Regions from separate parts of the Variovorax stachyos genome, predicted to be linked through region 3. Evidence: predicted binding sites of a transcription regulator. Region 3 holds the regulator's gene; each other region holds the start of a gene.
What was found. The regulator FliA, encoded in region 3, starts transcription of late flagellar genes. The targets are predictions, from matches to a motif close to CTAAAGTTTNNNNNNNNNNNGCCGNTA.
Positions count from the first base shown of each region.

Region 1: the regulator FliA is predicted to act here: its motif matches at 2,637-2,663, upstream of ACMGEZ_RS27685 (FliC/FljB family flagellin).
Region 2: the regulator FliA is predicted to act here: its motif matches at 4,569-4,595, upstream of flgK (flagellar hook-associated protein FlgK).

Region 1 is NZ_JBLFFN010000026.1:53,134-60,794, reverse strand. It holds gene fliD (flagellar filament capping protein FliD) at 1-737, opposite strand, end outside; gene ACMGEZ_RS27690 (flagellar protein FlaG) at 787-1,131, opposite strand; gene ACMGEZ_RS27685 (FliC/FljB family flagellin) at 1,251-2,540, opposite strand; gene fliE (flagellar hook-basal body complex protein FliE) at 2,718-3,038, opposite strand; gene fliF (flagellar basal-body MS-ring/collar protein FliF) at 3,305-5,002, shown strand; gene fliG (flagellar motor switch protein FliG) at 4,999-5,994, shown strand; gene fliH (flagellar assembly protein FliH) at 5,981-6,751, shown strand; gene fliI (flagellar protein export ATPase FliI) at 6,748-7,661, shown strand, end outside.
Region 2 is NZ_JBLFFN010000030.1:4,859-12,519, reverse strand. It holds gene ACMGEZ_RS28580 (methyl-accepting chemotaxis protein) at 1-1,083, shown strand, start outside; gene ACMGEZ_RS28575 (methyl-accepting chemotaxis protein) at 1,109-2,878, shown strand; gene ACMGEZ_RS28570 (methyl-accepting chemotaxis protein) at 2,970-4,547, shown strand; gene flgK (flagellar hook-associated protein FlgK) at 4,663-6,621, shown strand; gene flgL (flagellar hook-associated protein FlgL) at 6,660-7,661, shown strand, end outside.
Region 3 is NZ_JBLFFN010000004.1:18,001-25,661, reverse strand. It holds gene ACMGEZ_RS08385 (class 1 fructose-bisphosphatase) at 1-902, shown strand, start outside; tRNA gene ACMGEZ_RS08380 (tRNA-Thr) at 914-989, shown strand; gene ACMGEZ_RS08375 (FHA domain-containing protein) at 1,780-2,223, opposite strand; gene ACMGEZ_RS08370 (alpha/beta hydrolase family protein) at 2,354-3,154, opposite strand; gene ACMGEZ_RS08365 (DUF3182 family protein) at 3,154-4,329, opposite strand; gene ACMGEZ_RS08360 (hypothetical protein) at 4,482-4,658, shown strand; gene ACMGEZ_RS08355 (RNA polymerase sigma factor FliA) at 4,676-5,413, opposite strand; gene ACMGEZ_RS08350 (MinD/ParA family ATP-binding protein) at 5,447-6,283, opposite strand; gene flhF (flagellar biosynthesis GTPase FlhF) at 6,339-7,661, opposite strand, start outside.

The sequences.
Region 1 (7,661 bases), on a different contig from region 3:
TCGGCGTTCTGTGCCTGCAGGGTCTGCTGCAGGTTCTGGGCGCCCGCCGGGTCGTGAGCCAGGAGGTTAGACAGCGCCGCGTCGCCTGCGACCGCGACGCGCATGCTCGACACCTTGCCGGTCTCGGTCGAGGTCAGCACCAGGCGGTTGGGCGTCACGCTGCCGTCGTTGACGATGCTGGCAGTCACGCCGGCCTTTGCCGCATTGACCGCATCGCGTATGCCCTCGAGCGTGTTGTTGCTCGAATCGATGGTGATGGTCTTGGCCGTGCGGCTTGTGTCCGGGGTGAAGCTCGCACCGCTGTACTTGCCGCTCACTGCGTCGTAGGTGCCGCCGGCGATCGTTCCGAAGTCGATGGTGAGCGTCCCATTGCCGATCGCGGTCTTGGCGCTGGCCTGGCCGGCCGCCACGACCGACTGCGCCTGCGCGAGCTGGCTGATGTTGATGCTGTATGCGCCGGCCGATGCCGTCGCGCCGGCGGTCCCGGAGAGGACATCGGCAGCGCCGGCAGTCGCTTTCACGCCCTGGAAGAAGGCCGGGTCACCCAACTTCTTGGCCGCCGTCTGCAGCGTCGTGAGGGCACTTTGCAGCTGCCCATAAGCCGAGAGCTTGCTCGTGAAGCTGACCTGGCGCTGCTGCAGCTGCACCAGCGGCTGGCTTTCCGCCGTCTCGAGATTGGAGAGCAGGCTGCTCAGGTCCAGGTTGGAGCCGATGCCGAGGCTGCTGATCGATGCCATGGATGGGGTTCCTTCTTTTCTTGTTCAACGTGACACGGAGACTTCGTCCTCAGGCCGAGTGGTCCATCAGCAGGCCCGGCGCGCTGTCCAGCATCCTGGCGATGCGCACTGCTTCCTCGGACGGAATCTGCCGAATGAGCTCGCCGCTGTCGCGATCGACCACCTTGACGATCACCTTGTCGGTGTCCTCGTCGACCTCGAACTGCAGCCCCACCGAGCGGGTCTGCAGCGACGCGTTGAGCTCGCGCACGGCCTGCTCTACCTGCACGGGCGTCGCCGCGTCCATGGCCTCGGCCGACGCCTGCTCGTCCCAGGCCGGCGCATTGCGCCGGACCGGAAGCATCTGCGTCCACCAGGGGCTGTTGTCTGCCGCCGGGGCAACGGGGATCGCCATGGTCATCACCTTCGGATTGATTCGCTGTCCTCTGCGGCCTGGGCCGAGCCCAAGCCGCAGAGGACAGCGCAGGCGCTGTCGGGCTTGCGCCCGAAAGGCCTGCGATGCCTTCACTTCGATCAGCGCAGCAGCGACAGCACGTTTTGCGTGGTCTGGTTGGCCTGGGCCAGAACCGAGGTACCGGCCTGTTGCAGGATCTGTGCGCGGGTCATGTTCGACACTTCGGTCGCGTAGTCGGCGTCTTCGATGCGCGAGCGCGAGGAAGACAGGTTGGTCACCGTGGTGCCGAGGTTGGCGATCGTGGAGTCGAAGCGGTTCTGCACTGCACCCAGCGAGCTGCGCAGGTCGTCGACCATCTTGAGCGCCGCGTCGAGCTTCTTCATCGGGTCGATGGAAGCCGCACCGGTGAACTCGGCCGTCTTGCCGGCGCCGCTCAGGACGATGTCGGTGCCGGTGTTGTCGAAGTCGGTCGGCGTCGCGCCGCCGTTGGCCAGGGCGCCTGCGCCGACGGCGAAGTTCTTGCCTTGCACGGCCACGTAGGCGGTGGTGGCGCCGGTGCTGTCCACACCCACCTTGACCAACTGGTTGTTCAGCGCCACGGCGGTCGTCACGCCGTTGTCGGTGTCGGTGAACTCGACGTCGGCCACGTTCAGCACGACGTCGCCGGTGGCGTCGTCGACCGACGCGGCATAGAAGCTGTCACCCGACTTGACCACGAAGTTGGCCGTGGCGGCGCCGGTGGCGTCCTTCACGTTGTGCAGGCTCAACGAGCTGGCGGCAACGCCCAGGGACGTGGCGGCAGCGCTCAGATCGACAGCGGTGGGCGTGGCAGCCAGGTTGGTCTGCGTGATGGCTTCGCTCACCGGGAGGGCGTTGCTGCTCACCGAGAAACCGCCGAGGCCGAGCGTCGACGAGTCGATCTGCTTGAGGTCGATCTTGATGGTCTCGCCGTCGTTGGCACCGACCTGCACCGTCAGCGGCTTCGCGCCGGCGGACAGCACCTTCACGCCGTTGAAATCGGTCTGCGCCGAGACGCGGTCGATTTCGCTCATGCGCTGGGTGATTTCGTCCTGGATCGACTTCAGGTCGCTGGCCGAGTTGCTGCCGTTGGCGGCTTGCACCGCCAGCTCACGAACGCGCTGCAGGTTGTTGTTGACTTCCTTCAGTGCGCCTTCCGTCGTCTGCGCGAGGGAGATGCCGTCGTTGGCGTTGCGCTGGGCTTGCGTCAGACCCTTGATGTTGGCCGTGAAGCGGTTGGCGATGGCCTGGCCGGCGGCGTCGTCCTTGGCACCGTTGATGCGCAGGCCCGAAGACAGGCGCTGGATCGCGGTGTTCAACGACGACTGCGATGCGTTGAGGTTGTTCTGCGTGAGCAGGGAGAGACTGTTGGTGTTGATGACTTGCGCCATTTCAAACTCCTGTAGACAAAGGTTGTGGAATCCGGCCCTGCGGCCGCAACGCTGGACCCGCTCCCACCATGAGACTCAAGCCATCGTTGTTGAAGTTATCGGCGGGGGCATCCAAAGCTTTAGGGGCCCGGCTGAAAAAGATGCGCACCCTGCCCGCTCCACAACCCACAGGAGCCGTCAGGCCGGCAGGCTCATCACTTCCTGGTAGGCGGCCACGAGCCGGTTGCGCACCTGCAGGCCGGTCTGGAAGGCCACGTTGGCCTTCTGCAGGTCGACCATCACGTCGTTCAGCGCGACGCCCGGCTTGCCGAGCTCGAAGGCCTCGGCCTGGCCGTAGGCCTTGTTCTGCGCCGTGCTGATGCCCTCGAGCGAGCGCCTCAGCTCGGCGGCGAAGCCGGCCTGCGGGGCCGACTCGGCCGCGGGGCGCGGCGCGATGCCGGTCTGGAGCGCGGTCACCCGCATCTGCTGCAGGACGGATTCGATGGCGGAAATGGACATGTAGAACCTTTTGTTGAATCTGGAAGACGCTTGCGTTCCTACAGGAGGGCCGTGGCTCTCCCGCGTGTTTTCAGCGTAACCGCGGGGGCCCGAAAGAGATGGGCCCAACTGACGCCGAAAACCCCGGCTGTTCGACCAATCGATTTCGCGCCTGCTGCCGAGAATCGATCGCGACACAAAAAGGCTGCTCGCGACTTCAACGGCATGACTCCACCTCGACGACTTCTCCCGCTCCTCCTGGCTTGCGCCATGGCCGGGGCCCAAGCATGAGCAGCACGGCAGCGCCAGCGGGCACGATGCCGGCGGTGGCTGGCGCGCCGCTGCTGGAACGCCTGCGCGCCCAGCCCAAGCTGCCGCTGATCATCGGCGCCGCAGCGCTGGTGGCGGCCGCAGCCGCCTTCATGCTGTGGAGCCGCGCACCCGACTACAAGGTGCTCTACACCAACGTCTCGGACCGCGACGGCGGCGCGATCATCGCCTCGCTGGCGCAGATGAACGTGCCCTACAAGTTCGCCGAGGGCGGCAGCGCGATCCTGATCGCCGGCGACAAGGTGCCTGAAGTGCGCCTCAAGCTCGCGGCCCAGGGCCTGCCCAAGGGCGGCGGGGTCGGCTTCGAGCTGATGGACAACCAGAAGTTCGGCACCAGCCAGTTCGCCGAGCAGGTCAACTACCAGCGCGGGCTGGAGGGCGAGCTGGCCCGCTCGATCGAGTCGATCGGCACGGTCGAATCGGCCCGCGTCCACCTCGCGCTGCCGAAGCCCTCGCTCTTCGTGCGCGAGCAGAAGAAGCCTTCCGCCTCCGTGGTGCTGAGCCTGCACCGCGGCCGCGGCATCGACGAGGGCCAGGTCAGCGCCATCGTCCACATGATCTCCAGCAGCGTGCCGGAGCTGGACCCCAAGAGCGTGACGGTGGTGGACCAGCGCGGCAACCTGCTGTCGGCCGCCAACGCTGGCGCGCGCGGCCTGGACGTGAGCCAGCTCAAGTACGCGCAGGAGATCGAGCAGGGCTATATCCGCCGCATCGAGGCCATCCTGCAGCCGATCCTCGGCGCGAGCAATGTGCGCGCGCAGGTCGCGGCCGACATCGATTTCTCGGTGGTCGAGCGCACCGAGGAGAAGTTCGCGCCCAACCAGGACCCGCGCAACGCCGCGGTGCGCAGCCAGCAGTCCAGCGAGTCGAACCAGCTCGGTGCCACGCCCCCGGGCGGCGTGCCGGGCGCGCTGTCGAACCAGCCGCCGACGAGCCCCAGTGCGCCGATCGTCGCGCCGCGGCCGGCCAACGCACCCGCCAACGGCGCCACGCCGCCGGCTGCCACCACCACGACGGCAACGACCAGCACCGTCCCGGGCGGCCCGAGCAGCTCGCGCAAGGACACGACCACCAACTACGAGCTCGACCGCTCCATCCGCCATGTGCAGCAGGGCGCCGGCGGGATCAAGCGTCTGTCCGTGGCGGTGGTGGTGAACCACGTGGCCGGCACCGACGGCAAGGCGCGCGCGCTGACGCCCGCCGAGGTCGACCAGATCCGCAACCTGGTGAAGGAGGCGATGGGCTACAGCCAGGAGCGCGGCGATTCGCTCAACGTGCTCAACAGCGCCTTCGCCCGCGACGGCCACGACGAGCAGCAGTCCGAGCTGCCTGTCTGGAAGGACCCCGCCAACATCGAGCTCGCCAAGAGCATCGGCCAGTACCTGCTGATCGGCGTGCTCGCGCTGTTCGCCTGGTTCGCCGTGTTCCGGCCGCTGCTGCGCAAGCACCTGGCGCCGCCGGCCGCGGCCGTGCTCGAGGCGCCACCCGTCGCGGCCGCCTTCGCCCATCCGGACGACGAAGCGGACGAGACCCGGCTGGGCATGCTCCAGCGCGAAGCCGAACGCCGCCAGGCCGACCTCGACTACGTACAGCAGACCGCCGAGCAGGACCCGCGGCTCGTCGCTACCTTGATCAAGCACTGGATGAATCCATGAGCGCAGTGGGCACCCGAAAAGCCGCCATCTTGCTGATGTCCCTTGGCGAGGACCGCGCCGCCGCCACGCTGCACCACCTGCCCACCACCGAGGTGCAGGCGCTGGGCGCCGCGATGGCCAAGCTGAGCCAGGTGTCCAAGGAGGAACTGGCGGCCGTGCTCGCGGAATTCCGCCTCGAGACCGAGCAGCTCTCCGCCCTCCACCTGGGCTCCGGCAGCTACATCCGCGCGGTACTGCGCAAGGCGCTGGGCGACGACCGCGCCAGCAACCTGCTCGAGGACATCCTGCAGCCCGACGAGCCGCACGGCGGCATCGAGCGGCTCAACGACCTGGAGGCCGGCGAGGTGGTCGAGCTGATCCGCGACGAGCACCCGCAGATCCTCGCCACGCTGCTGGTCCACCTGGACCGCAAGAAGGCCTCCGAGGTGCTGGAAAAGCTGCCGGTGCGCCTGCGGCACGACGTGATCATGCGCGTGGCCACCTTCGGCGGCGTGCAGCCCGCGGCGCTGGCCGAGCTGACCGACGTGCTGACCGAGATGCTCTCGGGCGAAGGCCTCAAGCGCAGCCGCCTGGGCGGCGTTCGCACCGCGGCCGAGATCGTCAACCTGATGAGCACCGCGCAGGAGGAAGAGGCGATCGCCCACGTGCGCGAGCACGACGAGGGCCTGGCGCAGCGCATCGTCGACGAGATGTTCGTCTTCGAGAACCTGCTGGACCTGGAGGACCGCTTCGTCCAGCGCCTGCTCAAGGACATCGAATCCGAGTCGCTCATCATCGCGCTCAAGGGCTCCACGCAGGAGCTGCGCGACAAGTTCCTCAAGAACATGTCGCAGCGCGCCGCCGAGACGCTGCGCGAGGACATCGAGCTGCGCGGCCCGGTGCGGGTCTCGCAGGTCGAAGCCGAGCAGAAGGCCATCCTGCAAGTGGTGCGCCGCCTCGCCGATGCCGGCGAGGTCGTGATCGCGGCGCCTGGAACCGATGACTTCGTCTAAGCAAACAGCCACGGCACCCACGCCGCGCGCACGCCTCGCGGCGGCCTATGCGCCCGCGCGGCCGGTTGCCGCGCCGAAGGCCGCCGCCAAGCCATCCCTCTCCGCCTGGCAGCGCTGGGAAATGGGCACGCTCGACAGCGAGGAGAACGCCCACGACAACGCGCATGCCCTGGTCGTTCCGCGCGTGGACCCGGAGTCCCTGGCGCGCGACAACGAGCTCTCCCGCCTGCGCCTGCAGGCGCGCGCCGAGGGCCGTGCCGAAGGCCACCGCGAAGGCCTGGCGAAGGGCCGTGCCGAAGGCCACGCGGAAGGGCTGGCCACGGGTCTTGCCGCCGCCAGCGCCCATGCCGAGCAGCTGCGCGCCCTGGCCGCCGCGCTGCCGGCCGCGCTGCGCCACGCCGAGCGCGAACTGGCCGACGCCATCCTCACGCTGGCGCTCGACGTGGCGCGGCAGGTGGTGCACCGCACGCTGCGCGCCGAGCCCGAATGGGTGCTGCCGCTGGTGCAGGACCTGCTGCATGCCGAGCCCGCGCTGCAAGGCGAGCCGCGCCTGCTGCTGCATCCCGACGACGTGGCGCTGGTGAAGAACAGCCTGGGCAACGAGCTGCAGATCGCCGGCTGGCAGGTGCGCCCCGACGACACGCTGGCACGCGGCGGCTGCCGCGTGCAGTCCGCCAGCGGCGAGATGGATGCCAGCCTCGAGACCCGCTGGAAGCATGTGACAGCCGCACTCAACCGCGACGTCGACGCATCATGACGGCCCAGGCCAACCCGCATCTGCAGTCCTGGATCGGCACGCTGAATCAGGCGCGCGTCGACGTCAATCGCATCCCCGCCACCGTCACCCACTCCGGCCGCCTCACGCGGGCCGTCGGGCTGGTGCTGGAGGCCGTCGGCCTGCAGCTGCCCGTGGGCAGCGACTGCCTGATCGAGCTGCCGCAGGGCTATCCGCAGCGCCATGCCGAGGCCGAAGTGGTCGGCTTCGCCGGCGACCGCCTGTTCCTGATGCCGCAGAGCGAAGTGGCCGGCCTCATCCCCGGCGCACGCGTGTTCGCGCGTCCGGGATCGGCCACGGCCGGCGACGAGGCCCATGGAAAGCGCCTCCCGGTCGGCGAGGGCATGCTCGGGCGCGTGGTCGATGCCGTCGGCCGCCCACTCGACGGCCTGGGCCCGCTGGATATCGCGCGCAAGGTGCCGCTGTCGACACCGCCCATCAACCCGCTCACCCGCGCGCCCATCGACTCGGTGCTGGACACCGGCGTGCGCGCCATCAACGCCATGCTCACCGTCGGCCGCGGCCAGCGCATGGGCCTGTTCGCCGGCTCCGGCGTGGGCAAGAGCGTGCTGCTCGGGATGATGGCGCGCTACACCAGCGCCGAGGTGATCGTGGTCGGCCTGATCGGCGAGCGCGGCCGCGAGGTCAAGGACTTCATCGAGAACACCTTGGGCGAGGAAGGCCTGGCCCGCGCCGTGGTGGTTGCCGCCCCGGCCGACAACTCGCCGCTGCTGCGCCTGCAGGGCGCGGCCTATGCGACCTGCCTGGCCGAGTACTTCCGCGACCAGGGCAAGGATGTGCTGCTGATCATGGATTCGCTCACCCGCTACGCGATGGCGCAGCGCGAGATCGCGTTGGCGGTGGGCGAGCCGCCCGCGACCAAGGGCTACCC
Region 2 (7,661 bases), on a different contig from region 3:
GCCGTGGACAGGATCGCGGCGCACGAGCGCGAGCAGATCGATGCGGTCGCTGCAGGTATCGCGAAGGACAACCAGAGCGGCCGGGTGCTGATGGTGGTGCTGTCGGCGGCGGCCCTGGCGCTCGGCGTCCTGTGCGCATGGCTGACCGCGCGCAGCATCACGCGCCCGCTCGGCGAAGCCGTCAAGGTTGCCGAGACCGTGGCAAGCGGCGACCTCAGCGCCCGCATCAAGGTGGAATCGCGCGACGAGACCGGCCAGCTCATGAACGCATTGCGCAACATGAACGCGAGCCTGGCGCGGGTGGTGGGGGAAGTGCGCAATGGAACCGACACCATTGCCACCGCGTCGGGGCAGATCGCTTCGGGCAACCACGACCTGTCCTCGCGCACCGAGGAACAGGCGAGCTCGCTGCAGCAGACCGCGGCGTCGATGGAAGAGCTGACCTCCACCGTCAAGCAGAACGCCGACAACGCGCGGCAGGCCAATCAACTCGCGCTGTCTGCTTCCGAAGTGGCGGTCAAGGGTGGCGATGTGGTCGGCCAGGTGGTGAGCACCATGGCCTCGATCCACGCCTCGTCGAAGAAGATCGTCGACATCATCGGCGTCATCGACGGCATCGCCTTCCAGACCAACATCCTGGCCTTGAATGCCGCGGTGGAAGCGGCACGCGCCGGCGAGCAGGGCCGCGGCTTCGCGGTGGTGGCCTCCGAAGTGCGCAACCTCGCGCAGCGCTCCGCTGCCGCAGCGAAAGAAATCAAGGGCCTGATCGACGACTCGGTGGGCAAGGTCGACGCCGGCACGGCGCTGGTGGGCGAAGCGGGCAAGACGATGGAAGAGATCGTGGGCAGCATCCGCCGCGTGACCGACATCGTGGGCGAGATCAGCGCGGCGAGCCACGAGCAGACCCAGGGCATCGAGCAGATCAACCAGGCGATCACGCAGATGGACCAGGTGACGCAGCAGAACGCGGCGCTGGTGGAAGAGGCCGCCGCCGCGGCGCAGTCGATGCAGGAACAGGCCGGCAGCCTGGTGCAGGCCGTGAGCGTGTTCAGGCTGAAGGCCGCAGAGCCCAGCCTTGCCTGACTTTTTTCATTACCGGATTAGCATGATGAAGTTTCTTTCCAACCTCCGCATCGGTACGCGGCTGGCGCTGGGCTTCGGCCTGGTGCTGGCGCTGACGGTGATCGCCTCCACGGTCGCGCTGGTCAGCGCCAAGAAGAACGCCGAGGCCACCCGCCAGATGATGGAGAGTCCTCTGGCCAAGGAGCGGCTGATCTCCGACTGGTACGTGCTGACCTACTCGGCCATCGCGCGCACCGCGATGATCGCCAAGACGACGGACGCCTCGCTACCCGTCACCTTCGCCGATGTCATCTCCGACAGCGTGAAGAAGGGCGGCGAGACCATGGCCAAGGTCGAGGCCCTGCTGGTGACCGACGAGGAGAAGGCCACCTTCAAGTCCATCGTCGAGCTGCGCGCCAAGTACCAGGCGGCCAAGGACGCGGTTCAGAAGGCCAAGGCCAGCGGCAACGCGGAAGAGACCGAGACGGTGTTCAGGGACGTCTTCCAGCCCGCCGCCAAGGCCTACGAGAGCCGGGTGCTGTCGCTGCTGGCGTTGGAGCGCCAGGCCATCGACGACATGAGCCGCGCCATCGACGCGGCGAACGCGAGCGGCTTCAACCTGCGATTCATCATGGCCGCGCTCACGCTGCTGGTCGGGGGCGCCTGTTCCTTCCTGATCGCGCGCAGCATCACCAGGCCGCTGGGCCACGCCATCCAGGTGGCGGAGACCGTGGCCGGCGGTGACCTCAGCGCCCGCATCGAAGTGCAGTCGCGCGACGAGACCGGGCAGCTCATGCATGCGCTCAAGAACATGAACGAAAGCCTGGCGCGCGTGGTGGGCCAGGTGCGCGCCGGCACCGACACCATCGCGACCGCCTCGGGCCAGATCGCTGCGGGCAACCACGATCTGTCCTCGCGCACGGAAGAGCAGGCCAGCTCGCTTGAAGAGACCGCGGCGTCGATGGAGGAGCTGACTTCCACCGTCAAGCAGAACGCCGACAACGCGCGGCAGGCCAATCAGCTCGCGCTCTCGGCCTCGGAAGTGGCGGTCAAGGGCGGCAGCGTGGTCTCGCAGGTGGTGGGCACCATGGGGTCGATCAATGCCTCGTCCAGGAAGATCGTCGACATCATCGGCGTGATCGACGGCATCGCGTTCCAGACCAACATCCTCGCGCTCAATGCGGCGGTGGAAGCCGCGCGCGCCGGCGAGCAGGGCCGCGGCTTCGCGGTGGTGGCCTCGGAGGTGCGCAACCTGGCGCAGCGCTCGGCGGCTGCGGCGAAGGAGATCAAGGCCCTGATCGACGACTCGGTGGACAAGGTCGAGGAGGGCAGCAGGCAGGTGGCCGAAGCGGGCCGCACCATGGAAGAGATCGTCGACAGCGTCAAGCGCGTGACCGACATCATGGGCGAGATCACCTCCGCCAGCCAGGAGCAGACCCAGGGCATCGAGCAGGTCAACCAGGCCATCAGCCAGATGGACCAGGTGACGCAGCAGAACGCGGCGCTGGTGGAGGAAGCCTCGGCCGCGGCGCAGTCCATGCAGGAGCAGGCCTCCAGCCTGGTCGAGGCAGTGCGCGTGTTCAAGCTCGGCCACGACGAGACGGCGGCCGTGGTGCTGGCCCAGGTCCAGGCCAGGAGCCGCACGGCCGCTCCCAAGGCGAACAGCACCGTAGCCGCAGGCGAAGGTACGCCGGTGAGCCGCACGGTCCTGGCGAAGCGCGCCGCGCCGGCCATCAAGGGCCCGGCAGCCGCCCCAGCCAAGGCGCTCCCGCAGCCCGCGAGCGCGGCACCGGCCGGCGACTGGACGGAGTTCTAGCGTGACGAGTCGGCGGCACTCAATTTCGGGCCCGGCCCGCCGATAAACCCTGGGTCCGGCCCGCATTCATGGGCCCACGAAGGAAAAGAAAATGCAGTGGTTCCAAGAGCTTCGTGTCAGCGTCAAGCTGATCCTCGCCTTCCTGGTGGTCGCGGCGCTGGGCGCCGTGGTCAGCGTGCTCGGCATCTTTCACATGAGCCGGATCAACGCATCGACCGGAACGCTCTACAACCATGAGATGCGCACGCTCGAGGCGGCGCAGGCGGCCAACATCCACCTGCTGTATGCCAGCCGCGCGCAGATGAGCCTGCTGTCGGCCTCCACCAAGGGCGAGCGCAATGCAGCCATCGCCGAGCTCAAGAAGGCCGCCGCCGACCTGGGCGAGCGCATGGCCCAGATCAAGCCGGTGCTGCTCGAGAGCGAGGCGGGCACCAAGCTCCACGAGCGCTACGAGGCACTGGTGCAGCCGCTGCGCAAGCGCATGGGCGAGTTCATCGAGCTGATCTCCAAGCAGTCGCTGGACAGCTCGCAGTTCGACGGCCGCGTGGCCGAGGAGAGCACGCAGCTGCTGAAGGATTCGCGCGCGGTCGAGGAAGTGCTCGACCAGATGGTGAAGCATGCCGACGGCATGGCCAAGGCGAGCATGGAGAGTGCCGAGGGCACCTTCAAGACCTCGCGCCTGCTGATGCTGGCCATGGCGCTGGTGGGCCTGGTTGCGAGCGTGGGGCTGGGCGTGGTGGTGGCCCGCCTGCTGTCGCGCCAGCTCGGCGGCGAGCCGGCCTATGCGGCCGACGTGGTGGGCCGCATCGCGGATGGCGATCTCACGGTGGGCGTGGAGGCGGACACGGCCGGCCAGGGCAGCGTGCTGCACTCGATCAAGCAGATGCAGGACCAGCTGACCGACGTGGTGGTCAGGATCAAGCATTCGAGCGACGCCATCGCCACGGCATCCGGCGAGATCGCTTCGGGCAACCAGGATCTTTCATCGCGTACCGAGGAACAGGCGAGTTCGCTGCAGCAGACCGCGGCATCGATGGAAGAGCTGACCTCCACCGTCAAGCAGAACGCGGACAACGCGCGGCAGGCGAATCAGCTCGCGCTGTCTGCTTCCGAGGTGGCGGTCAAGGGCGGCAGCGTGGTCAACCAGGTGGTGGACACCATGGCCTCGATCCACGCCTCGTCGAAGAAGATCGTCGACATCATCGGCGTCATCGACGGCATCGCCTTCCAGACCAACATTCTCGCGCTCAATGCCGCGGTGGAAGCGGCACGCGCCGGCGAGCAGGGCCGCGGCTTCGCGGTGGTGGCCTCCGAAGTGCGCAACCTCGCGCAGCGCTCCGCTGCCGCAGCGAAAGAAATCAAGGGCCTGATCGACGACTCGGTGGGCAAGGTCGACGCCGGCACGGCGCTGGTGGGCGAAGCGGGCAAGACGATGGAAGAGATCGTGGGCAGCATCCGCCGCGTGACCGACATCGTGGGCGAGATCAGCGCGGCGAGCCACGAGCAGACCCAGGGCATCGAGCAGATCAACCAGGCGATCACCCAGATGGACCAGGTGACGCAGCAGAACGCGGCGCTGGTGGAAGAGGCCGCTGCCGCCGCGCAATCGATGCAGGAGCAGGCCGGCAGCCTGGTGCAGACCGTCAGCGTGTTCAGGCTCGCTGCCTGACATGAGGCTGCCCGGCTGCGCCTTCAGCTTCGGCCGCCGCTGCCGATAAACAGGAAACGGGCCGGCCGCCGCGCCGCGCCCACCTCCAGAACAGATATCCCTACAGGTAAGCCAAATGTCGATGTTCTATACCGGCCTGACGGGCCTGAGCGTGGCCCGCAGCGCGCTCATGACCACGGCCCACAACACGGCCAACGTCTACACCGCGGGCTACAGCCGCCAGACCTCGATGATCGCCACCAACGGCGCCATCGGCCTGGCCTCGGGCTTCGTCGGCACGGGCGCCCGCGTCACCACCGTGGCACGCAGCTACGACGCCTACCTCACCTCGCAGCTCAACGGCGCCGAGGCCTCGGGCGCCGCGCTCGCCAGCTACAACGCGCAGATCAGCCGCATCGACTCGCTGCTGGCCGACAAGACCTCCGGCCTCTCGCCGCTGATGCAAAGCTTCTTCGCCGGCGTGCAGGGCGTGGCCAACACGCCGGCCGACCCGGCGGCGCGCCAGCAGCTCATCAGCGCCGCGCACGCGCTCGCGAACAAGTTCCGCGCCACCGACCAGTACCTGAGCGATCTCAACACCTCGGTCAACGAACAGATCCAGGGCAGCGTGGGCGAGATCAACACCTACGCCAAGCAGATCGCCTCGCTCAACCACCGGATCGGCCAGATGAGCGCCGTGGCCGGCGGCCAGCCGCCCAACGACCTGCTGGACCAGCGCGACCAGCTGGTCAACCAGCTTGGCAAGCTGGTGAACGTGAAGGTGCTGGAACAGGACGGCGGCAAGTACAACGTCTTCATCGGCAACGGCCAGTCGCTGGTGCTGGGCGACCAGGCGATGTCGCTCAAGGCCGGCCCCTCGGCGGCCGACCCGACGCGCACGGCGCTGTCGCTGGTGGGCATCAACGGCACGGCCACGGAGCTCGCCGACAGCGTGTTCGGCGGCGGCTCCATCGGCGGGCTGATGGCCTTCCGCAACGAGACGCTCAGCACCTCGCAGAACGCCATCGGCCGCCTGGCCATGTCGCTCACCGACACCTTCAACGACCAGCACAAGCTCGGGGTCGACCTCAACGGCGTGCTGGGCACCGACTTCTTCTCGCAGGCCGCGCCCGGCGTGTTCACCAACGCCCACAACAACGGCGACATGGTGCTCGGCGCCAGCATCACCGACACCGCGCAGCTCAGCATCAGCGACTACTCGGTGGAGGTGAAGGACGTCGCGGGCGTGCTCAACTACTCGGTGACGCGCCTGACCGACAAGCAGGTGATCGGCACCTTCACCGCCTTCCCGATCAGCTTCGACGGAGTCAGCCTGAGCGTGGCCAGCGGCACGGCCCAGGCCGGCGACCGCTTCCTGGTGCAGCCCACGCGCACCGGCGCGCGCGACGTGGACGTGCTGGTGCTCGACACCGCCAAGGTGGCCGCGGCCTCGCCGCTGATCGCGGGCAACACTGCCGGCAACCAGGGCACCGGCGCGCTGGGCGCGCCCAGGGTCGATGCCGGCTATCTGGCCGCGCCGCTGACGGCGCCGGTGACCTTGAGCTTCGACGCCGCCACGGGAGAGCTGTCGGGCTTCCCGGCGGCTTCCGCGGTGACGGTGACCCTGGCCGACGGCACTTCGACCGTCTACGCCGCAGGCGACCCCGTGCCCTACACGGCCGGCGCGTCGATGAGCTTCGGCGGCATCACCGTCAAGATGACGGGCGCGCCCGCCGACGGCGACACCTTCACCATCAAGAACAACAGCGGCGGCGTCTCCGACGGCAGCAATGCGCTGCTGCTCGGCGCGCTGCAGAAGAAGGCCGTCATGGATGGCGGCACCTCGACCTTCGGCAGCGCCTTCGCGCAGCTGGTGAGCGCGGTGGGCAACCGGACCATGGAGATCCGCACGGCCGAGAAGACGCAGACCAGCGTGACGGAGCAGATCCGCGCCAGCCGCGATTCGATCTCGGGCGTGAACCAGGACGAGGAAACTGCCAACCTGCTGATGTACCAGCAGATGTACCAGGCGAACGCCAAGGTGATCCAGACCGCCTCGACCATGTTCGACGCCATCCTCGGCATCCGCAGCTGATAGCGGCGCGGGCCCCAAACCATCTTCCAGGAGTCGCGATGCGCATCAGCACCCAATCCTTCTACGCACGGAGCATGAACGACATCGGTTCGCAGCAGCAGCAGCTGTTCCGGATCCAGCAGCAGCTCGCCTCCGGGAGCAAGTTCCTGACGCCGGCCGACGATCCGGTGGCGTCGGCGCGTGCGCTCGGCGTCTCCGACACGCTCGCGCAGTCTTCGCAGTACGCGACCAGCCGCGACCGCGCGACCCTGTCGCTGTCGCGGGAGGAGGACGCGCTCAAGTCCGCCACCGAGATCCTGCAGAACGTCAAGACCCTGGTGGTGCAGGCCGGCAACGGCACCCTGTCCGATGCCGACCGCGCCTCGCTGGCCACCGCGATGCAGAGCAACCTCGACCAGCTGGTGAACGTGGCGAATGCCGACGACGGCAACGGGCAGTTCCTGTTCGCAGGCTACAAGAGCGCCAACCCGCCCTTCGTGGCGCAGGCCGGCGGCGGCGTGCAGTACATGGGCGACCAGGGGCAGCGCCTGATCCAGGTCGACGTTGCGCGGCAGATGTCGGCCGCCGACGATGGCCGCAGCGTGTTCCAGTCGGTGCAGGGCAGCGCGGGCTACGTCGCCAGCGCGAGCGCGGCCAACACCGGCTCGGGCGTGTTCGGCGGCGTCGGCGTGACCGAAGGCACGGCTGCGCTCTACGGCAAGGACTTCAACATCAGCTTCGCCGGCGGCAACTACACGGTGACGACCACCGACACGCCTCCCGTGGTGGCGGCCACCGGCGTCTACACGTCCGGCACGCCGATCGCCTTCGGTGGCGTTCAAGTGAGCATGAGCGGCACGCCGGCGGATGGCGACAGCTTCCAGGTCGCCACCGCGAAGAACGCGGGCACGGATGTCTTCGCGGCCATCGGCGACATGATCAGCGCGCTGCGCCAGCCGCTGGCCACCGGCGGCCCCGCGGCGCAGGCCCATCTGCAGAATGCGCTCTCCACCGCCAACGTGAAGATCACCAACGCGCACGACAACGTGCTGACCATCCGC
Region 3 (7,661 bases):
GCAAGAGCATCAGCCAGGCCGTCAACAAGGGCGCGCTCGGCAACGTGCTCGGCTCGGCCGAGAGCGAGAACGTGCAGGGCGAGGTCCAGAAGAAGCTCGACATCATCGCCAACGAGGTGCTGATCGAGGCCAATGAATGGGGCGGCCACCTCGCCGCCATGGCCAGCGAGGAGATGGACAGCATCTACGTGGTCCCTAACCGCTATCCGCAGGGCGAGTACCTGCTGCTGTTCGATCCCCTGGACGGCTCCAGCAACATCGACGTCAACGTCAGCATCGGCACCATCTTCAGCGTGCTGAAGAAGCCCGAGGGCTCCCCAGGCGTGCAGGAGTCCGACTTCCTGCAGGCCGGCAGCAAGCAGGTCGCGGCCGGCTACTGCATCTACGGCCCGCAGACCACGCTGGTGCTCACCGTGGGCAGCGGCGTCGCGATGTTCACGCTGGATCGCGAGCAGGGTTCCTTCATGCTCACGCAGGAGGACATCAAGATCCCGGCCGACACCAGGGAATTCGCCGCCAACATGAGCAACATGCGGCACTGGGATGCCCCGGTGAAACGCTACATCGACGAGTGCCTGGCGGGCAAGGACGGCCCGCGCGGCAAGGACTTCAACATGCGCTGGATCGCCAGCATGGTGGCCGACGTGCACCGCATCCTGATGCGCGGCGGGATCTTCCTGTATCCCTGGGACAAGCGCGAGCCCGAGAAGGCCGGAAAGCTGCGCCTGATGTACGAGGCCAATCCCATGAGCTGGCTGGTCGAGCAGGCCGGCGGCGCCGCCACCAACGGCCGCCAACGCATCCTCGAGCTGGAGCCGGGCAAGCTGCACGAGCGCGTGGCTGTGATTTTGGGGTCGAAGAACGAGGTCGAGCGGCTCACCCGGTATCACGAGCCGCTATAATCGAGGGCTTAGCCGGTGTAGCTCAGTCGGTAGAGCAGCTCATTCGTAATGAGAAGGTCGGGTGTTCGATTCATCTCTCCGGCACCAGATGAAAAGGGGTTGACTGTCATGGTCAACCCCTTTTTCGTGTCGGTCGCTGCTGCGTAACCGACGGCACATTGCCCGGAACCGCGTCAGATTGACCGACGACATGTCGCCGGCAAATGGCCACAGTCGCTTGCCAGGCGGAGAGCCGACCTCCGGTAGCTTGTTTGAAGACAAGGATTCAGGCCCGAGCAGCTCACAGGAGGCCGGCAAGCGCACATGCGGGTTGTCGAAGCCCCTAATTTCGGGCGGATCGCCGTGCTCTTCATCTGAACTGGCTCTGAATTCGGGGGATTGGTGTGGGGGAGTTCGAAAGTATCGACGCCGTACTCGTCATCGGAACCGGAATATGAATCCGGGGGAATGACGGGGAAGACTCTATATGCGGGGTGTGGCTGCTTCAGGCCCGACATGCGCCATGAGCCAGGCGAAGGCACGGTGTTGGAGAGGGGCAGGACGGACGGGAAAACCGGTTGCTGCCCATCCGGCACGAACTGCCGGACATCGGGCCAAGGGGCCGGGCGAAGAATCCCCTGATTGGAAGCAAACGATTCAACACCATGATGGCTCTGATGGGACATCCGGACCTCACCCTGCCGAAAGGGTTGAATGCGGTCGTGATCAGAGATCAATAGTTGCTGGCGAGTGTCGGTTTTACTTTCAGGAATGCTCATCAGGGTCTCGGCCAGTCACGAAGAAGCCGAATGTTGTCCCCTAGGTAACGCTGGACGCTTCGCGGTTCCAGCCCTCTCCCATTGACGGGCGCTGCTCGCGCTCCCACCCTCCCCTCGAATCAACGATGGTGCACCACCGCCCCACCGCGGCTCCCCGCCGTCCTGCTGCGCCGGAAGAACGCAGCCCAGTCGCTGCGCTCCCGCGCGGCATGAAAGTCATGCAGGTCGTCGGCCCGCGTCACCAGCCGCAACGCATCCGCACTGGGCAGCGCCTTCGAGCTGTAGAGAAAGCGCAGTTGACACTCGCCCATGGCGATCGCATCGCCGTTCTGCAGCGCATGCTCCCAGATGCGCTCGTGGTTGACGAAGGTGCCGTTGAAGCTCTGCAGGTCGGTCAGCACGAAGCGGTCGCCGGTCCAGTGGATGGTGGCGTGGCGCCGGCTCACGCCCAGGCTGTCGATCTGCACGTCGCACTCGGGATCGCGTCCGATGGTGGTGACCTGGCCCTCGATGTTGACTTGCCTGACGCTGCCGTGGCGGGCAAGGATGATGAGTCTGGACATTGTTTTGATGCTCGCTATGTCTGATTGGATCTGAGTGCTTTTCGGCTCATTCCGCGCTTCTTGAAGGGCGCTCAGCAAACAGGCGTATTAAAAACTTCTCGTTTCTCCCGGCGCTTTGCAAGCGGGGCACTCAAGCGCTCGCGCTCGGCCAGGTCTCGTAGCGTTGCGCCTGCTCCGGCGGACGCTCCTTGTCCTGGGCCTTCGCTGCCAGGCGCATCTCGGTCATCCAGGCGACCACGATCTGGACGTAGGCCTGTCGCCAGGCCTTCTTCGACATCGCGTGGTCGACGCCGAGCATGACCCGGTGGGTCACGGAGCGCGCGTACTTGAAGGCGGCCAGGTAGTTCTCGATCACCGGGTGCGGCACGATGGTGTCGTTCTCCGACTCGACGATGAGCACGTCGCCGAAGAAGTCTTCGCAGGCGGCCAGCGCGCGGTTCTTCTCGGGCTCGATGGTGGTCTGGCGGTACAGCGTGAGGTCGTCGCCGTTGAGCCGCCGCTTCGGCTGTTCCCAGTTCTCGTCGCGGTAGATGGCGGGCACGCGCAGGCCCAGCCAGCGCACCGGGCGCAGCGATGTCAGCACGGCCGCGAGGTAACCGCCGTAGCTGCTGCCGACGACGGCGACGGCCTGGGGGTCCACCGCGGGATGGCCGACCAGCGTGTCGTAGGCGGCCAGCACGTCGCGCAGGTTGTCCTCGCGTGTGACGGCTTCGCGTTGCGCGACGTGGCGGGCGTGGCCGCGCAGGTCGAAGGTCAGGCAGATGCAGCCCAGGGCCGCAAGTTCGTGGGCCAGTGCGATGTCCTGCTGCTGGCTGCCGTCCCAGCCGTGCACCAGCAGCACGCCGGGGACCATGGCAGAGGGGGCGACCAGCGTGCCGGCGATGTGCACGCCGTCTACGGGGATGTCGATCAGTGCATGTCGGGTGGGCATCAGGGCTCGACCACGGTGTACTTCGTGATCGGGCCGGCACTGGCATCCACGCCGCTGAAGTACACGCACGCATTGGGCGGCGGCACGACGCCGTCGCCATAGATCTCGAAGCAGGAGGCGTTGACCGCACGGCGCTCCGGCTGCTCCTCGAAAACCTCGAGCGCCGCGATTTCCGCGCCGCTCGCGCCGCCCACCCGCCAGGACTGCTCCAGCACGCCGGAGCACCAGCGCCCGGCGCTGCTCTCGCCCTGCGCCACGTCGTAGTTGATGCGGGAGGCAAAGAAGCCGGGGAACGCGGCCAGCACCGCGCGGTGGAGACTGCGTGCCTGCTCCACGGCAAGGCGGATCTCCTCGGGAAAGCTCAGCTCCAGCAGCGCATCGAAGTCACCCCGGGCCACGGTGAGGTCCGAGCCGCCGTAGACCTTCTGGCCCTGGTTGTCCGTCGTGAGGCGCTGACAGCCGTAGTAGCTCGCGATGGCCCGGCCCACGTGCACCTGGCCGACGCTGTAGGTCACGGGGTGCTCGAGGTTTTCTTCCAGCACCAGCCCGTGCTCGGCGATTTCCGCCGCATCCAGGGCCTCGATGCATGCCTCCAGCGCCTGCCGGTCGCGCACCACCTGCTGGCCGCGGCCGCCGGTCGCGCGCACGGGCTTGACGCGCATGGCGCCCTGCTCCAGCAGGCGCATTCCGGCGCGGCGCGCATCCTCCTGCGTAAAAACCGAGAAGCCCCGCAGCACCGCATGCTCGACCTGGCCGGCGAAGCCGTGGTTCCATCCGGGCGGCGCCGCGGCGGCCGGATCGATGAGCGGGTGCACCAGCGCCTTGGTGAGCACGAAGGGATAGGGCACTACCCCGCCGAACAAGGCGTGATGGCTCGCGATGCCGAGTGCATTGGGCAGCGCGTCGCCGACCAGCGTGTCGCTGGGCACGAAGTACACCGGCGCGGGATAGGTGCGCGCGCTGTCGTACTCGCCCGCGAAGCGCGACTTCTTGAGCCGGGCCAGCCGCCAGGCGATCTGGGCGCGGGTCGCGCGCTCGTGCTCGCTGGCGTACGCATGGTGGTCCGCCGTCAGCGCGACCACGGTTCCTTCGAGGCCGAGCTCGGCGAGCTCCGACCCTTCACCGGCGAGTGTCTGGCCTCCACCGGGCAGCGCGCTGAAGATGGGTGTGTCCATGGCGACCATGCTGGGCGATTGCGCGGCGGAAATCAAACATTGCCACATCGGTGGCGGCGTTTTCCTACACGCCGGGCCGGCGCCGGCAGGCTTCGGGGGCGCCGGGCCGGGCGCTACATGAGCGCATGTCCGTTCAGTCAAAGGAAGTCCGCATGTCGAATTCGCAGAACGACCGCAAGGGGCAGACCGAGCACAACAAGGCCGGTCACCAGCCTGCCACCCAGCGCAACGAGCCCAAGCGCACGCCCGAGAGCCGCCACGACCGCGAAACCCAGGTCGGCTCGACCAACCAGTCGCAGGCGCGCCGGGGCCCTTCGGGCGGGCACTGAAACCGAGTGCCGGCGAGCTACAGAAGATCCTTCAGCTTCGCCCGCAGCCGGCTGATGGCCTGGCTGTGCAGCTGGCACACGCGCGACTGGCTGACCTCGAGGATGGCGCCGATCTCGCGGAGGTTGAGCTCCTCCTCGTAGTAGAGGTTCAGTAGCAGCCGGTCGCGCTCGGGGAGCTCGGCGATCGCAGCCACCAGCTGGTGGCGGAAGCCGCTCTCCATCAGCTGCGCCAGCGGGTCGTCGCCGCCGCCACGCTCGCCGCGCGCCTCGCTCGCATGGCGATCGAGGAAGGGGCTATCGCCCTCGCCGTCCTGCGAGAAGTCCTCGACGTAGAGCAGCTGGCAGCCCTGGATCTCCTGCAGCAGGCCCTGGTAGGCCTCCAGCGTCATCTTCAGCTCCTTGGCGATCTCGCCCTCGGTGGGCGCGCGGCCCAGCCGGTGCTCCAGCGCCTGGATCGCCCCTTCGACCTTGCGCGCCGACTGGCGCAGGCCGCGCGAGCCCCAGTCGTTGGCGCGCAACTCGTCGAGCATGGCGCCGCGGATGCGCTGGCTGGCGAAGGTCTCGAACTGCGCGCCGCGGTTGTCCTGGTAGCGCGTCGACGCATCGAGCAGGCCGATCATGCCGGCCTGGATGAGGTCGTCGAGCTCCACGCTGGCAGGCAGCCTGGCCAGCATCTGCAGCGCCATGCGCCGCACCATGGGCTGGTGCTGCTTGAGCAGATGGGACTTTTCAATGGTTCCCTGTGCGGTGTACACGGTCGTCCTTCTTCCTTCTCCAGGTGCCGGGCCTCAGCAGGCCTCGGCGGTGTTCATGCCCTGCACCCTGGGCGCAGGTTGCGGCGCCAGGCTCGCGCCCGGGCGCCAGGGCCACTGGGCCATCTCGTCGGCGATGCGGCGGAAGTCCGCCGCCGCCGGGCTGGCGGGATAGGCCTCGACCACCGTGCGGCCCAGCCGCCCGGCATCGGCCGCGTGGGTCTCGGCACGCACCCACCCGGCTGCCTGGAGCGAGACCGCGAGATAGCGGCTGCCGGCCTGGGCCAGGTTGTGCGCCACCTGCTGCGCCGCCCCGGGCTCGGCCACCCCGTTGACCAGGAAGCGCAGCTGGCGCAGCGCATGCGCGTAGTGCAGCCGCTTGATGCCTGCGTAGGTGGCGGTGATGGAAGCCGCGTGCGGCTGCATCACCAGCACCAGTTCGTCGGCCGCCTGCGCCAGGGCGGAGAGACGGCCCTCGCCGTCGAGCGCGGCATCGACCAGGATCACGTCGCCGCCCCACAGCGTGCGCGGGTCCGGACTGGCGGCCGGCGTGTGCGGCACGGTCGGCAGCACGTAGACGCCGCAGGGCGCGCGCGCGGCGGCGCCCTCCATGGTGAGACGGCGGTTGGCGACATCGGCCAGCGTGCCCGGCGGATCGAGGGCCCACGCCGCCGAGACGGTGCCCGCCTTCGTGCCATGCTCGTCCAGCAGCAGAACCTCCCTGCCCTGGCAGGCCAGCGCGGCGCCCAGGTTCATCGCCACGGTGGTGACGCCCAGCCCGCGCCCCATGCTCGCGAACGCGAGCACCCGGGTGCGCGTCTGCGCCAACAGGCGGCGCAGGCCATCCGCTTGATCGAGTACCACTTTGCTCACTGCGCAACCTCTGCGCTGCGCGCTTCGGTATTCGCCTTCGGAGCGGCTGTTCGGCTCATGTACCGAGCGCCTCCAGCAAGAGGAACATCTTGGCCACGCCCTCGTAGAGCACGTTGCCCGAGGGCGCGCGGTCGGGCCGCAGGCGCCGACCGGTGAGCTGGCTCAGCAGCGAACGGGTGCGGCCCGCCCATTCCCCTTCGGCGTGCAGCAGCCGCCACACGGTGGTGCCGGCCTGGCCGGCGATCAGCACGCGCTTCATCATGTGCGGGTCGCCCAGCTCGCCCATTCCGCCCACCAGTTGCAGGCCCTGGCGAATCAGCCGGAAACAGGGCTCGGCCTGCGCCGCCCAGGCCTGCCACTGCGCGAGCTGCGCCGCGCCGACATCGCTGCCGATGTTCGACAGCAGGTAATTCTGTGCAAGGATCTTGCGGCTCTTCGGATCCATCACGCGCGTCGCGACGCAGCGCAGCGCAGGCAGTCCGTGCTCCCCGCGCAGCAGCACTTCGGCGTGGGCCTCGGCCTGCAGTGCAGGCTTGCCCTTGAAGCGCACGGGGTGCGCCTCGCCGAACGCCAGCTCCAGCCGCGCCAGCGTGCCGCGGCCGCCGGCCGTGTCGACGATGGCGGTCGAGCCCGGCGCACGCGCCAGCCAGGCCAGCCCGCGAGCCTGGAGCTCGCTCATGAATTCGATGGCGGGCAGGCGCGGCAGCGCGTGCACCACCGGCTTGCCGAAGTCCTGCTGGGCCACCCACTGCAGCGGGCGCAGCCCGGCCCTGCGCGCCGCTGCGGCAGCCGTGCCGGCAGCGGCGGTGGACAGCCACTGGTTGGGCGCGGCCAGCGGTTGGCCGTCGCGATCCGACAGCAGCAGGCTGCTCTCGCATCCGTAGGCATCGCCGCCCTCGTTCGACTTGAGGCCGAGCTGCCCGCCGAGCGCCAGCACATGGCGGTCGCAGCCGGTGGCGATCTCGCTCCACGCATGCGCCTTGAGCGACTGCAGCACGGTCTTGTGCAGCACGTTCTCGTCGGCCGCCATGCGCCAGAGCTCGCGCGTGGCATCGAAGCCCAGGTCGGCATCGGCCAGCGCCTTGGCCGCCCAGGCCACCTCCTGCGCGTCGTGGGCCATGGCATGGATCAGCTGCTGGTACTTCAGCCGGAGGCGCTCGGTCTCGGCCTGCGCCTGCGCCACCTCCGACGCGTCCTCGGCGGCGGCCGGCCTGTCCTGCAGGTCGCTCTCGCCAGGCACGAAGAGCGCGCTCGGCGCCTTGGCCTGGAATACGCTGTCGACCAGCGCGGCGCGGTCGGCCGGCGCCAGGTTCTCCGGCACCTTCTGGCCGCTGGAAACGTAGTGCACCGGCAGCCGGTGACGGATCACCGTGTCGAT